One region of the Paeniglutamicibacter selenitireducens genome, then DNA from elsewhere that is predicted to be linked to it. Evidence: riboswitches for the same ligand, from Rfam matches in the RefSeq annotation. Region 1 holds a riboswitch; each other region holds the start of a gene.
What was found. A riboswitch is a leader RNA that binds a small molecule or an ion and turns the genes downstream of it on or off. The one in region 1 is predicted to bind S-adenosylmethionine.
Positions count from the first base shown of each region.

Region 2: it holds a riboswitch for S-adenosylmethionine, as region 1 does, so the genes downstream of both, ACSYDW_RS16805 (hypothetical protein) here and ACSYDW_RS00095 (ABC transporter substrate-binding protein) in region 1, are expected to answer to the same signal.
Region 3: it holds a riboswitch for S-adenosylmethionine, as region 1 does, so the genes downstream of both, ACSYDW_RS04710 (OsmC family protein) here and ACSYDW_RS00095 (ABC transporter substrate-binding protein) in region 1, are expected to answer to the same signal.
Region 4: it holds a riboswitch for S-adenosylmethionine, as region 1 does, so the genes downstream of both, ACSYDW_RS15475 (flavin reductase family protein) here and ACSYDW_RS00095 (ABC transporter substrate-binding protein) in region 1, are expected to answer to the same signal.

Region 1 covers NZ_JBPULF010000001.1:17,710-21,260, reverse strand. The annotation lists gene ACSYDW_RS00095 (ABC transporter substrate-binding protein) at 1-1,268, opposite strand, end outside; SAM riboswitch class I at 1,371-1,463, opposite strand; gene ACSYDW_RS00090 (DUF1345 domain-containing protein) at 1,715-2,365, shown strand; gene ACSYDW_RS00085 (LLM class flavin-dependent oxidoreductase) at 2,423-3,551, opposite strand, start outside.
Region 2 covers NZ_JBPULF010000011.1:99,699-103,249, reverse strand. The annotation lists gene ACSYDW_RS16815 (nucleobase:cation symporter-2 family protein) at 1-160, shown strand, start outside; gene ACSYDW_RS16810 (zinc-dependent alcohol dehydrogenase family protein) at 251-1,306, opposite strand; SAM riboswitch class IV at 1,456-1,586, shown strand; gene ACSYDW_RS16805 (hypothetical protein) at 1,608-1,895, shown strand; gene sucD (succinate--CoA ligase subunit alpha) at 1,991-2,893, opposite strand; gene sucC (ADP-forming succinate--CoA ligase subunit beta) at 2,910-3,551, opposite strand, start outside.
Region 3 covers NZ_JBPULF010000002.1:269,630-273,180, reverse strand. The annotation lists gene ACSYDW_RS04715 (amino acid permease) at 1-913, opposite strand, end outside; gene ACSYDW_RS04710 (OsmC family protein) at 1,490-2,035, opposite strand; SAM riboswitch class IV at 2,075-2,193, opposite strand; gene ACSYDW_RS04705 (hypothetical protein) at 2,338-2,676, opposite strand; gene ACSYDW_RS04700 (DUF4190 domain-containing protein) at 2,858-3,115, opposite strand; gene ACSYDW_RS04695 (MarR family winged helix-turn-helix transcriptional regulator) at 3,158-3,551, opposite strand, start outside.
Region 4 covers NZ_JBPULF010000009.1:162,847-166,397, reverse strand. The annotation lists gene ACSYDW_RS15480 (DUF1801 domain-containing protein) at 425-850, shown strand; gene ACSYDW_RS15475 (flavin reductase family protein) at 961-1,470, opposite strand; SAM riboswitch class IV at 1,543-1,655, opposite strand; gene rplI (50S ribosomal protein L9) at 1,917-2,372, opposite strand; gene rpsR (30S ribosomal protein S18) at 2,388-2,627, opposite strand; gene ACSYDW_RS15460 (single-stranded DNA-binding protein) at 2,690-3,280, opposite strand; gene rpsF (30S ribosomal protein S6) at 3,327-3,551, opposite strand, start outside.

The DNA.
Region 1 (3,551 bases):
TCAATCAGCTCGAATGCCGGCTTGATGACGACGGAGTTGTTGGAGCTGGTGATGGTGACCTCGAGCTTCTGCCCGTCCTTCTCGCGGATGCCGTCGGCACCGGCCTTCCATCCGGCTTCCTCCAAGAGCGTCTTGGACTTTTCCGGGTTGTAGGCCAGGTCGGCCGAGAGGTCGATGAAGCCCGGGGCGGCGTGGTTCAACACCGAATCGGCGATCACGTAGCTGTCGGAAAGGACAGTGTCCTTGATGCTTTGGCGGTCGATGCCAACCTGCAGCGCCTGGCGCACCTTGGGGTCGGCGAGCTTGCCGCTGGCGATGCGGACCGCCGCCATGTTGGTGGTCAGGTCGACACCCTGGGCGGGCAGCACCAGGTCGCCGCTTGCCTGCAGGGCCTGCTCGTCAACGGGCTGCAGGCCGCGCACGAGGTCGACCTGGCCGGTCTGCACGGCGCCGGCACGGTGGGCGACCTCCGGCAGGTACTTCACGACGAGCTTGTCCAGGTAGGCGGCGCCCTGGTTGGCCGCGGTCTCCGGGGCCCACTTGTAGTCGGCGCGCTTGGCGAAGGTGACTTCCTCGTCGGTCTTCTCGGATTCGAAGACGAACGGGCCGGATCCGACGATCGAGGCGATCGCGGACTGCCCGGCGTTGTCGAGCTTGAGGGTGGCCGTGGACACCAGGCCGGAGGTCACGGACGAGGTGGCGCGCAGGAAGTTCGCGTCGGGGGCCTTCAGCGTGACCTTCACCTGGTTCTTTCCAATGACCTCTGCGGACTTGTAGGCGGAGAAGTCGACGTTTGGAGCAATCTGCGCACCCTTGATGCCCAGCCCCAGGGCGTCGAGGTTCACCTTCACGGCCTCGGCGTCGAGGGCGCTTCCGTCCGAGAACGTCACGCCGTCGCGGATGGTGAAGGTGAACTCGGTCTGCTTGTCGTTGGCCTTGAAGTCGGAGGCGATCCAGCCGACGATCTTGCCCGTCTTCGCATCGAAGTAGGTCAGCCGGTCCAGCACGCTGTTCAGGATGTTGGACTTCTCGTAGAAGCGGGCTGCCTGCGTCTGCCAGTTGTTGATCGGGGTGACTTCGGCGTAGACGAAGGTTCCACCCTGGACGGGGCCGGCTGCCGCGGTGTCCTGGGACGTTGCGGCACCGGGAGCCGGGGTTCCCGAACCGCAGGCGCTCAGGGCCAGGGTTGCGGCGCCCAGGACGGTGAACAGCTTCGTGGCCAGGGCGGCCGAGCGGCGCAGGCGGGCCGGCGGGGTGGTGTTTCGCATCGTGTTGTCCTCTCGGTAGACCCGAGGAATGCCGGGACACGGCGCAGTGCACACCGGGCCGTGGTTAAACGGGGAGTGTGTGGACCGCGCAGAGTTTGGCTATCTCCATCGGTCCTGGCGGTAGCACCGGCCCCCGTGTGGAGGTGGTTGCTGCGGCGTCAACGAGCCAGGTCTCTCAGCCGCTCTGGATGGTGTGCCCGTCGCGGAATATGTCGCGTTCGGACAATTCAAGTCTGCTGCAGGATCTTCGATGAAACCAAGGCGCAAGGCCCCGCCGTGAAACAAATGGACGCAATGGGCCGCCTTTGGGCACGCATTCACGACACAATCCGTCACAAGTCCGATTGTGTCGACCGCTCTCGCGGGCGGCTTGCGTCATGGCTGCGTCATGGGGAAAATGCGCGCCCCGGCAGTCCGGCGGGCGTAGTCCGTGGCATGATCGCTTCATGGTAGCCACAGGTTCTCAACGCACCAGGCACCGCCGGTTCCGGCTGCTGTCCATGGCAGCCGGCGGCGCCGCCGGAGTCCTGCTCACGGGGCTCCTGGGCCAGTGGGCCTATGCGCCGGCCGTGGGCTGGACCGCGGCAGCGCTCGTGTACAACCTCTCCGTGTGGCTGTACATCGCGCCGATGGATGCCGCGAGGACAGCGCACCACGCGCAGGCCGAGGACCCCGGTCACCGCACCTCGGACCTGCTGATCCTGTTGGCGGCGCTGGGTTCGCTGGCAGCGGTGGTGCTGGTCATGGCCGGCGGCAGGGACGCCGCCGACAGCGCCAAGTTCCTGCTCGCATTGCTCGCCATGGCCTGCACCGCAATGTCCTGGCTGCTGGTGCACACGCTCTTCACGCTGCGCTACGCGGAGATCTACTACGAGGGGGACCCGGGAGGGATCTCGTTCAACCAGGAACAGCCGCCGCAGTACACGGACATCGCCTACATGGCCTTCAGCGTCGGGATGACCTACCAGGTGGCGGACACCAACATCACCAGCCGCCGGATGCGCTCGGCGGTGTTGCGGCACAGCCTGCTGTCCTTCGTATTCGGTACCGGGATCCTGGCAACAACCATCAACTTGGTGGTCACGCTGGTGGCCTGAACCGGGTCCGGGCGGGGAGCCCAGGCGCGCCGCCCGGACCCGGTTTGCCGTGCGCCGCTACCTGGATTCGGCGTTCGCGAAGCGGTAGTTCGCGGCGCGGTGCGTGTCCCGGACGCGGTCGCCCCTGCCGAAGAGCTTGTTGCGCAGTGTGCCGCCGGCGTACTCGGTCGGGTAGGCGCCGCGGGCCTGCAGCTCGGGGACGATGTATTCCACGATGTCCTCGAAGGTGCCCGGGGTGATCGCGTAGGCCAGGTTGAAGCCGTCGACGTCGGTCTCCTCCACCCATTCGATGAGCTGGTCCGCGACCTCGGACGGGGAGCCGACGGTGATCGGGCCGAAACCGCCGACCCCGACCCACTCGGCGAGCTGGCGGATGGTCCACGGGTTGCCCTCGTCGCCGCTGGCCTTCTGGAACGTCGCCACGGACGACTGGATCGCGTTGGACTTCACGTTGTCGCCGATGACGTCGTCCGGGGCGTAGGTGGAGAGGTCGATGCCCATCCAGCCCGAGATCAGCGCGAGCGCCCCGTCGATGTCCGCGTAGGACTTGTAGTCCTCGAACTTGGCCTGCGCCGCGGCGCTGTCCGGGCCGGTGATGATGGTCTGCATGGTGTAGATGCGCACGTCGTAGCGGTCGCGGCCTGCGGCCTCGACCTCGTCGCGGATCCTGGACACCGTGGCCTTGAGCAGTTCCTTGGTCGGGGCGGTGACGAACACTGCCTCGGCGTTCTCGGAGGCGAACTTCAGGCCGCGTGGGGAGGCTCCGGCCTGGAAGATCACGGGGGTGCGCTGCGGGCTGGGCTCGGTGATGGCGATGCCCGGGACCTTGAAGTACTTGCCCTCGTGGTTGATCTCGTGGACCTTGGACGGGTCGGTGAACACGCCGCGCGCGGCGTCGCGGACCACCGCGTCTTCCTCCCACGAGCCCTCAAGCAGCTTGTAGATGACTTCCAGGTACTCGTCGGCGTGGTTGTAGCGCTCGTCGTGTTCCAGCTGGTCCTCCTGGCCCATGTTCCGTGCCGCGGAGGGCAGGTAGCCGGTGACGACGTTCCAGCCGATGCGTCCCTGGGTCAGGTGGTCGAGGGTGGCCAGGCGGCGGGCGAACGGGTACGGGTGTTCGTAGGCGGTGCCGGCTGTGACGCCGAAGCCGAGGTTCTCGGTGACGGCGGCCATGGCGGAGACGAAC
Region 2 (3,551 bases), on a different contig from region 1:
CCACCTCAAGATCCGGGGCAACAGGCCGACATCCGTCATGGCCGAAGCCAGCAACCGGAGAATCTCCTCGGTGCTGCTCAACGACCTTCACGATGGCGACTATGTCTCCGACGGAAAGCTCTACGACGCCAAGGCCAGGGAAATACCCTGCACCGATTAGCCTCGATTTTCACTGCATGCCGTCAGGCCGCTGATTCCCTGATTTCCAAGGAATCAGCGGCCTGAGCGGTGCTGCGGTCACCCCAACGTCCTACGGCACCAGCATGACCTTGATAGAGCGGCGCTCGTCCATGGCCGCGTAGGCCTCCGGCGCCTGTTCCAGGCCCATCACCGTGTCGAAGACCAGGCCGGGATTGATGTCCCCTGCGAGCACGGCCTCCAGCAGCTCGGGCAGGTAGGCGCGGGTGCTGGCCGCGCCACCCGCCAGCGAAATGTTCTTCGAGAAAAGCTCGTAGAGGGGCAACGGATCTTCCCCGTGCGGCACCCCGACGAAGCCGATGGCGCCGCCGGGCCTGGTGCAGGCCAGCGCCTGTCCCAGGGACTCGGCGGTGCCGACGCATTCGAGCACAGAGTCGGCCAGCACTCCCCCGAGCAGCTCGCGCACCTTGTCGGCGGCTTCCGTGCCGCGCTCGGCGACCACGTCGGTCGCCCCGAAAGTGAGGGCCAGCTCGGTCCTGTCGGCATGCCTGGACATGGCGATGATCCGGGTGGCCCCCAGACGTTTGGCGGCGAGCACGCCGCTCAAACCCACGGCGCCGTCGCCGACCACCACAACGCTGCGCTCCGGCGCCACCTTGGCACCGAGCGCGGCGTGGTGTCCGGTGCCCATGACGTCGGAGAGCGCGAGCAGCGATTTGGACAAGGCCTCGTCCGGCTCCGAGACGCCGGGCACCGGAACCAGGGTTCCATCGGCATTCGGAACGCGCACCGCCTCACCTTGGCCGCCATCGACAGGCAGCCCGTGCTCGTCCTTCCCGCCCCTGACGGCCCGGTGCTCGCAGGCCACGTGGACTCCGTTGCGGCATGGCGGGCATTCCCCGCAGCTGTTGGCCCACGGGGCAACCACGAAGTCCCCGGCCTTCAGGGTGGAGACCTCGTCCCCGACGGCCGTGACGACGCCAATGAATTCGTGGCCGATGCGCCGCGGCTTCGGGATCTGGTTGACGCCGCGGTACGGCCACAGGTCCGACCCGCACACGCAGGCCGCTGTCACCCTGACCAGCGCGTCGGTGCCGGCAAGCAGGACCGGGTCCGGGCAGTCTTCGACGCGGATGTCCCGCGGTCCGTGGATCAGTGTTGCGCGCATGGTGTGCCTTCCGGAAGCTGGTGACGGATATCCGCCTCCCAGCCTATGCCTCCCGGCGCAAAGTCCGCACGGCCGCGCGATGACGCTTTATTGCGCTCAACCGACCGGCGCTGGCGAGGTGTCGGTTGCCCGACGTATGGTGGATACAGCTTCACGAGTTCTGGTTGCTTTCATGGCAAAGCTCCGACTGACCAGGCACCAACCCCATTGTTGTACGGCGGGTGGTTCGGATGACGAAGCGGCCTTCGCACGCATACCCGCGGCAGGGCAAGGACAACCAGCTTCAAGGAACGTGACACCCATGTCCCACCACACGTACACAGCCCCCGCGGCCACCGCCAATCCCCTGCCGCGCTTTGCCGGGGACTGGATCTCCGCCTGGCTTGATTTCGACCCAGGCACCGGGCTCCTGCAGCTGGGTGCCGGCCCCAACGAATGGCTGCTGGAGGCGCTCTCCCCGGACAAGCTCGCGGCGGCGCTGGACGGGCGCGGGCCTGCCGAGGTGCAGTTCAACCCGGAGCTGCGGGTGCTGCTGCTGCCCGGGGGCTACGAGGCCGCCGGCACCTCGTTCTTCCGCCTGCGCGGCTGAGCCACCGGAGCGAACCTGTTTCCGCCGCATAAACGAAACGGCGGTTGGCCACCCGTTTTCACGGGCGGCCAACCGCCGAATGCGGAATGCTCAGCTTAGAGGGCGGCGAAAACTTCGCGCAGCAGCTTCGCGGTTTCCGACGGGGTCTTGCCGACCTTCACGCCGGCAGCCTCGAGTGCTTCCTTCTTTGCCTGTGCGGTACCGGCCGAACCGGAGACGATGGCGCCAGCGTGGCCCATGGTCTTGCCTTCGGGGGCGGTGAAGCCTGCCACGTAGCCGACAACCGGCTTGGTGACGTTGGCCTTGATGAAGTCGGCTGCACGCTCTTCGGCGTCGCCGCCGATTTCGCCGATCATGACGATGGCCTTGGTCTCCGGATCCGCCTCGAACGCAGCCAGGGCGTCGATGTGGGTGGTGCCGATGACCGGGTCGCCGCCGATGCCGATGGCGGTGGAGAAGCCCAGGTCGCGCAGTTCGTACATCATCTGGTAGGTCAGGGTACCGGACTTGGAGACCAAGCCGATCGGGCCCTTGCCGGTGATGTTGGCCGGGGTGATGCCGACCAGTGCTTCACCGGGGGTGATGATGCCGGGGCAGTTCGGGCCGATGATGCGGGTGATCTGGTTGCCGTCGGCGTCGACCTTGGACTGGGCAAGTGCCCAGAACTCGGCCGAGTCCTGCACCGGCACGCCCTCGGTGATGACCACGACCAGGCCGATGCCTGCCTCGATGGCCTCTACGACGGCATCCTTGGTGAAGGCCGGCGGAACGAAGACGATCGACACGTCGGCGCCGGTTTCGGCCATGGCTTCGGCAACTGCGCCGTAGACCTTGATGTCCTTGTCGCCGTGGACGACGGTGGTGCCGGCCTTGCGGGCGTTGACGCCGCCGACGACGTTGGTTCCGGCCTTCAGCATCAGGGCGGTGTGCTTGGTACCCTCGCCACCGGTGATGCCCTGAACGATGACCTTGGAGTCCTTGTTAAGGTAAATGCTCATGTTCGCGTATCCCTACTTACTTCGCTGCGTTGGCGAGTTCGGCGGCCTTGTCGGCGCCCTCGTCCATGGTTGCTGCCAGGGTGACCAGCGGGTGGTTGGCTTCGGCCAGGATGCGGCGGCCTTCCTCCACGTTGTTGCCGTCAAGACGCACAACGAGCGGCTTGTTGGCTGCGGAACCGAGCTCGGCCAGTGCGCCGACGATGCCCTTGGCAACGGCGTCACATGCGGTGATGCCACCGAAGACGTTCACGAACACGGACTTGACCTGCTCGTCATTCAGGATGACGTCCAGACCTGCGGCCATGACCTCTGCAGAGGCTCCACCGCCGATGTCCAGGAAGTTGGCGGGCTTCACGTTGCCGTGGTTCTCGCCTGCGTAGGCAACGACGTCCAGGGTGGACATGACCAGGCCAGCACCGTTGCCGATGATGCCCACTTCGCCGTCCAGCTTGACGTAGTTGAGGTCCTGCGCCTTGGCCTTGGCCTCGAGCGGGTCCGCGGCGTCCTTGTCCTCAAGGTCTGCGTGGTGCGGGTGGCGGAAGTCGGCGTTCTCGTCGATGGAGACCTTGCCGTCCAGTGCCACGATGTCGCCGGCGCCGGTGCGGACCAGCGGGTTGACCTCAACCAGGGTTGCGTCTTCCTTCTTGAAGACGTCCCA
Region 3 (3,551 bases), on a different contig from region 1:
CCAGGGTGAACGGCGAGGCGGCGATGTCCGCTTCGCCGGAGGAGAGCAGGCTCGGGTCGGTGAACGGGATGAGGCAACCGATCACGAAGATGGCACCGATGTAGAAGATCATGATGCGCCAGAAGACCGAGCGGATGGCCTTGGGGACTTCCTTGCGCGGGTTCTTGGCCTCACCGGCGGCAACGCCGACCAGCTCGGTTCCCTGGAAGGAGAACCCGGCGATCATGAAGACGGAAATGATCGAGACCCAACCGCCGTGGAAGACGTCCTCGCGGTTCTGCCAGTTGCTCAGGCCCGGGGAGGTGTCACCGAGGATGCCGACGATCATCAGCACGCCGGCGATCAGGAAGACCACGACTGCCGCGACCTTGATCATCGAGAGCCAGAATTCGCTTTCGCCGAAGGCCTTGGCCGAGAGGGCGTTCACGCCGGTGAGCAGCACCAGGAACGAGCCGGCCCAGATCCAGCCGGGAACCCCCGGGAACCAGAAGTCCATGATGATGCCGGCGGCCACGAGCTCGGCGGCCACGGTGATGGCCCAGTTGAACCAGTAGTTCCAGCCGATCGCGAACCCGAAGGACGGGGAGACGAACCGCGTGGCGTAGGTCTGGAAGGAGCCCGCCACCGGGATCTTCGCGGACATCTCGCCGAGGGACTGCATCAGCAGGAAGACCATCAGGCCGACCAGCGCGTAGGCGACAAGGGCGCCGCCGGGGCCGGCCTGTGCGATGGTGCCGCCGGATGCGACGAACAGGCCGGTGCCGATGGCACCGCCGATGGCGATCATCTGGAGGTGGCGGCTGCTTAGCCCGCGCTTGAGTTCGTTGTCGTTCTTGCCGGCGCCCGCGCCGGGATCGACGGTGCCACGCTGCACCGGCGATTCATTTTCAAGTGTCACGGAAGTTCTGCTCATGGGTGTCATGCAACACCACCGAGGGGCATCGAAGCGACTTTGCTCACAAGGCCGTCGTGTGCTGCTGTCGCAACCCGGCGGGTGTCTGCTTTCTCACATGGCGCGCATCCCTGTATTTGTGCGGTTTTTTGGGAGGGAAACCGGGCCGGTGAAATATACAGAGCGTCGCCCGTGGTGGCCAATCCGAAGGCTCGAGCCACAGATGATCGAATGGATAACCTGGCCCTTGTTCGCCCCGAGGCACAGTATTGCTGATGCATTGCTAGCTTTCCGGCAGTGGTCTATCTGGATCACGACCATGCCGAAGTCGGTGATCTGGGCCCCCGGGGCCCGGAATTCTCGCTCGTTGATACCGTCCGGATGCCCGGATCCAACGACGCGACACTAACTATTATGACGGGCGTTCGTCACAAAAAGTGAATCGGGGCACCCTGTGGGGGCGCCTGAGGGATGCCCCGGCCGCGGCGGCCGGGAAGCACTGTGGTATAGGGACAAGCCGCCCGGATGCCGCACGAACAACGAAAAAGGGGGCCACCCGCAGTGTCGGCGGATGGCCCCCGGGGTGCCTGCCGGGCCCTAGCCGGCGACGACCAGCTCGACGGAGATCGGCGTGGGGTTCGCGACGATGTCGAAGACCGGGCAGTGCGCGTCGACCGCGGCCTGCAGCTCCTCGTAGCGTTCGCGGGTTTCGGGACCCGAGACCTTCACCGTGAGCCGGACAGCGCCGAAGCCGGGGCGCACGGATTCGTCGATGCCGAAGAGCCCGCGCACATCGAGGTCCGCCGCGGCGTCGATCTCCAGCGAATCGATCTTGAGCCCCAGCTGGTGGGCGTAGAGGCGGTAGACGACCACCTGGCAGGCGATCAGCGCGCCGAGCGCGTACTCGACGGGGCTCGCAGCCGCGTCGTCCCCGGCCAGGCCGACGGGCTCGTCGACCAGGAAGCGGTGCTTGCCCGCCGTCACCTCGGTGGCCACCGAGCCGACGGCCGTGCCATTCGCCGTGAACGTCAGCGACGCGTTGGCGGTGTTTGCGGCGATGCGCCCACCCCACGCGTTTCCGGCGGCATTGAGCTTCTCGGCGCGCAGGAGGTCCGGGGTGGTTTCGAGCAGGGTCTCTGACATGGGGGATCGATCCTTCCGTGGTGGCGCGTGCCAATCACGTCGCCATACTTACGCCGGTCCGGTTGGACGGCGTCGAATCTTCACCTGGAGCACCCCGCTATGACGAAGGGGGTTGCCGTCCAACCGACCAGGGTCGTGAATGGTTGGAACTCGTGATTCTGGTGTCGAGTCTTCCCGATGCCCCGCCGCGGGGCAAGCGCCCGCTTCACGGGGCGTCATGCACCGCAGGCATGCCGGTTAACGGGAAACGGCGGCCAACCAGTGAAGCACTGGGTGAACCGCCGGATCGATGCAGCAGGGGGTTACGAGAAGCTCGCGGCGCCTGCAGCGGTGGTGGTTGCGACGACCATGAGGATGATGAACCCGACGATGGAGAGCAGGGACAGGATCGTGCCGATCCAGCCCGTCACCTTGCCAACGGTGGCCGCCACGTTGAGCTGTTCGGCCTGCTTGGCCTTCGAGATCGCGATCGGGCCGAGGATGATGCCGACGACGAAGAGCGAGAGGATGCCCAGGATCATCGAGGTCTGGGCGAGCTGGGAGCCGCGCAGCTGCTCCGGGCTGTTCTGGGTGTAGGCGGGTGCACCCTGGTACGGGTTTGCACCGTTGTACTGCGGGGTGTTGTCTGCTGGCTGGGTCATATTTCCTCCATGCGAAAGAATCTGGCACAAGTGATTGGTTTCCGGGAACGGTGTCCCCGGCTCTCGAGCGTACCGGGGTTTGACCACGAACTGGGGAAAACCGCGGGTGTGTACCCTAACGAAAAGGTCACATGTTCACCGTGCGGGCCCCTCGCTGCGGCCGCCCGGCGGCCGGGCCGGCCTAGAAGGCGGCGATGAAAATGAAGGGGATCAGCAGCAGGAGCGGGATCACGGAGAGGATCCACAGGATGGTCCCGACCCAGCCCGTTACCCTGCCGACGGTGGCGTCGGCGTTGAGCTGTTCCGCCTCGTTGGCCTTGTTGATGGCGATGATGCCCAGGACGATGCCGACCAGGGGGACGAAAATGGAGAGGATGCCCAGGATCATCGAGGTCTGGGCGAGCTGCTGGCCGCGCATCGGGTCGGGGTACTGGGTCATGGGTCCTCCTGTGCTGGGACCGGGGTGTCCGGCAGGTGTGGATCAGGCGTTGGCGTCGTTGGAATTCAGGCGGGCGAGCAGGTCGGCGAAGCGCTCGATTTCCTCGGGGTCCCAGGTGGACAGCCGTTCGCGCATGAGGTCCCGGGCCCGTGCCCCGGAGGCGACCCATGATTCGCGGGCGGTTTCGGTGACGCTGACCAGCATGGCGCGCCCGTCGCTTGGGTCGGGTTCCCGTGTCACCAGCCCCTGGGCCTGCAACTGCTTGATGGTCCGGCTCATGGTTGCCTTGTCAACGTGCAGCTCCGAGGCCAGCACGATTTGCTGCTGGGCTTCCTCCCTGACCAGGATCGAGAGCACGCGGTAGCCCAGCGGCTGCAGGTCCGGGTGGATCTCCAGGGCGCGCTTCCGGATCGCGGTGCGGGCCTTGACTGCCATG
Region 4 (3,551 bases), on a different contig from region 1:
CAATCTCACGTGTGTGAAGAGACACCGCGAGCCTGTGGAAATAGGTGGGGAACACTGTCACCTTAGACCCCAATTGCCTCAAACCCAACACGGTTATCCACAGGGGTTGTGCATAACCTGTGAACCTTTCGGCGTGTTGTGTGCACAGTCTGGGGAGAACTCTGTGGATTACCACTGTAGATTTGCAATAAGTGGCATCTGACTAGGCCTTATTTGATAAGCGGGCTGTGGACAGAAAATAGTTATCCACAGATTGGCAGAGTGAAAACCCTGGTTATTCACACAAGAACCCCGAGATTCCGGGGTTAATCCCCGCGGCTTTCTCCCGTTACCCACAAACTATCCACAGCTATCCACATGGGTCACGGAAATCTGGGGATGACTGAGGTTGATGCGCCTCGGAACCGCTGCAATACTGGCTCGCATGGCCGTCAACAAAACCGCACCCACTCCGGTTGATCCGCACGAGTTCATCGCCTCCGTCGAACATCCTGTCCGGCGCTCCGATGCACAAGCTCTGCTGGAAATGATGGAAGAAGTATCCGGGCAGCCCGCGACCATGTGGGGGCCAACCATCGTCGGGTTCGGCTCCTACCACTACAAGTACGATTCGGGACGAGAGGGCGACGCCGCGGCAATCGGCTTCTCGCCACGCTCCACGAACCTGGCCCTCTACGGCCTGACCATCGCCCCCGAGTCCGAGGACCTCCTGGCCGCGCTGGGAAAGCACAAGCGAGGCGCCTCCTGCCTGTACGTCAACAAGCTCGGCGACGTCGACCTCGCGGTACTCGCGGAACTTGCGCGGCGTGGCTACCGCCACATGGTGGACACCGTCCACGACCCGTCCTGAGGCCGACAGCGAATCCTGCCGCCGCATGCGGCACGAGCCCGCCGGGCCACGGCCTAACCAGTTTGGTCGGACAAGGGCCCGGCAGGCTCGTGCACTGCGCGGGGAACGTCTCAGGAGACGAGCTGCCCGGTTTCCAGGCGGCGGAATGCGGATCCGTGGAAGACCAGCGGGGACTCCGACGCGTCGCTCGTCTGGTGGCCGTGGACCCGCAGCAGCACGACGTGGTGGTCGCCAGCGGGAATCTCCTGCTCCACCGAGCAATCCAGCCACAGGCTGGCATCGTGGAGCAGCAGCGCGCCCTCGTCGGTCGAATCAAGGCGAAGCCCCGCAAAGCGGTCGCCGGTCTTGGACGCGATCTGACGGCACACGCCCTCGTTCTTCTCGCTGAGCACCGACACCCCGATACGGGCGCTGGAGCGGATCACCGGCCAGGTGCGCGAGGTGTTCTGCACGGCGAACATCACCAGGGGTGGATCCATCGAGACGCCCACGGTGAACGAAGAAGCGACGATGCCCTGCGGCTCTCCGTCGATGATGGCGCACAAAGCCGCAACGCCCGAGGGATGCTGGGCGAATACGTTGCGCAAGGTGTTGGGGGTGAGGTCTGTGGCAAGCGTCATGGATCGGTCCTTCGGCGTCGTGCGCACCTCGGATCACGCATGCGCCCGATGCGCAGCAGCCTGTTCCTGGGTGTGCGGTACTTGCCCCCGGGGTCCCGCGGGCCGAATCGTCACCTGGAGCACCCCACTACCGTGAGAGGGTTGCCGGTCAACAAGCCAGGGCTTTTCCGTTGACACTCTTGATTCATGACTAACGTTAGGAGAAAGGTTTAGCTCCAGTCAAAGATTGTTTCGACACATTGGTTAACGGAGGGTAAGAATCGAAGAATCTGCGACAATATCTCGCTTTCCGTGCCCGGGTATCGATAGTCTGCCGCAAAAGTTCCCGCTTGGGCGTCCACTCCCCCGGAACCGCAGCGACCTGGCCCGTTAAAGCACTGGGGACCCCACCCGAAGGTGGGGTCCCCAGTGCCCACAGCCCCGAAGAGCGGTGGATCCGCAGCGAATTACTTCTTTGCGGCTACGACTACCAGCGAGATGGTCGCGGACACATCGGTGTGCAGGCGCACGGTCGCCGAGTAGTTACCCGTCGACTTGATGTGGTCGTTGATCTCGATGTTGCGCTTGTCGATCGCGCCAACGCCGGCGGCTGCAACAGCCTTGGCGATGTCGTCGGTCTTGACGGTGCCGAAGAGGCGACCGGTAGCGCCAGCCTTGACGGACAGCTTGACCGGCTTGGCGGAGATAGCGGCGGCGAGAGCCTGTGCTTCTTCCAGGGACGCAACGGCGCGAGCGGCACGTGCAGCCTTGATCGACTCCACCTGCTTTTCACCGCCCGGGGTCCAGGTGATGGCGAACGAACGCGGGAGAAGGTAGTTACGTGCGTAACCGTTCTTCACCTCAACGATGTCGCCTGCGGCACCGAGGCCGGTAACTTCGTGGGTCAGAATGAGCTTTGCCATGTTTGTATACCTTCCTTAGCCGCGGCCAGCGCCGGAGTAAGGCAGCAAGGCTACTTCACGCGCGTTCTTGATGGCCTGTGCGATCTTGCGCTGTTCCTGAACGGAAACGCCGGTAACGCGACGGGCACGGATCTTTCCGCGATCCGAAATGAACTTGCGCAGCAATGCTACGTCCTTGTAGTCGATGACGGTGATGTCAGCGGCCTTCAAGGGGTTGGACTTTGGTTTGGGCTTACGGAGTTCAGCCTTAGCCATCGTGGAGCTCCTTTATCAGGTGGAGCCCGCAGAATTTTCTGCGGGATGGTGAATAAATTTGTTTAGAAAGGCGGTTCGTCAGAACCCGGGTTGCCCCATCCGCCGTTGTTTCCTCCGGCAGGAGCACCCCATGGATCGGCTGCCGGTGCATTCCAGCCGCCACCGTTGTTTCCGCCGGCGTTGCCGCCACCGAAACCACCCTGGCCGCCGGCGTTGCCGCCGCCGAATCCGCCGCCGTTGCCGCCGGCATTCTGACCGCCAAAGCCACCATTGCCACCATTGCCGGAGCGCTGGGTGCGGGTGACCTTTGCGGAAGCGTAACGCAGCGACGGGCCGATTTCATCGACCTCGAGCTCGGTGACGTTGCGCTTTTCGCCTTCCTTGGTTTCGTAAGAACGCGACTTGAGGCGGCCCTGAGCAATGACACGAGTGCCCTTGGTCAACGTCTCAGCGACGTTTTCGGCAGCCTCACGCCACACCGATGCGCGGAGGAACAGCGTGTCGCCGTCCTTCCACTCATTGGACTGGCGATCGAAGGTTCGCGGGGTCGAAGCAATCGTGAAGTTCGCGACTGCCGACCCTGACGGGGTGAAACGAAGTTCTGGGTCACCGGTCAAGTTGCCGATTACCGTAATGACGGTCTCGCCTGCCATTGGAACCTTCCTAAGGGTGTTGTTCTACGAGGATCGAAAAGCAGAATTACTCTGCGACGACCTTTGCCTCTTCCGGGCGGGTGATCTTGGTGCGCATGATGGTCTCATTGAGGCTCAGCTGGCGATCAAGTTCCGCGGAAGTAGCGGGGGTGGCGGTGAAGTTAACTACCGCGTAGATGGCTTCCGACTTCTTCTGGATGTCGTAGGCCAGGCGGCGACGGCCCCAGATGTCAACGTTCTCGATGGTTCCACCATCGTTACGTACAACGTC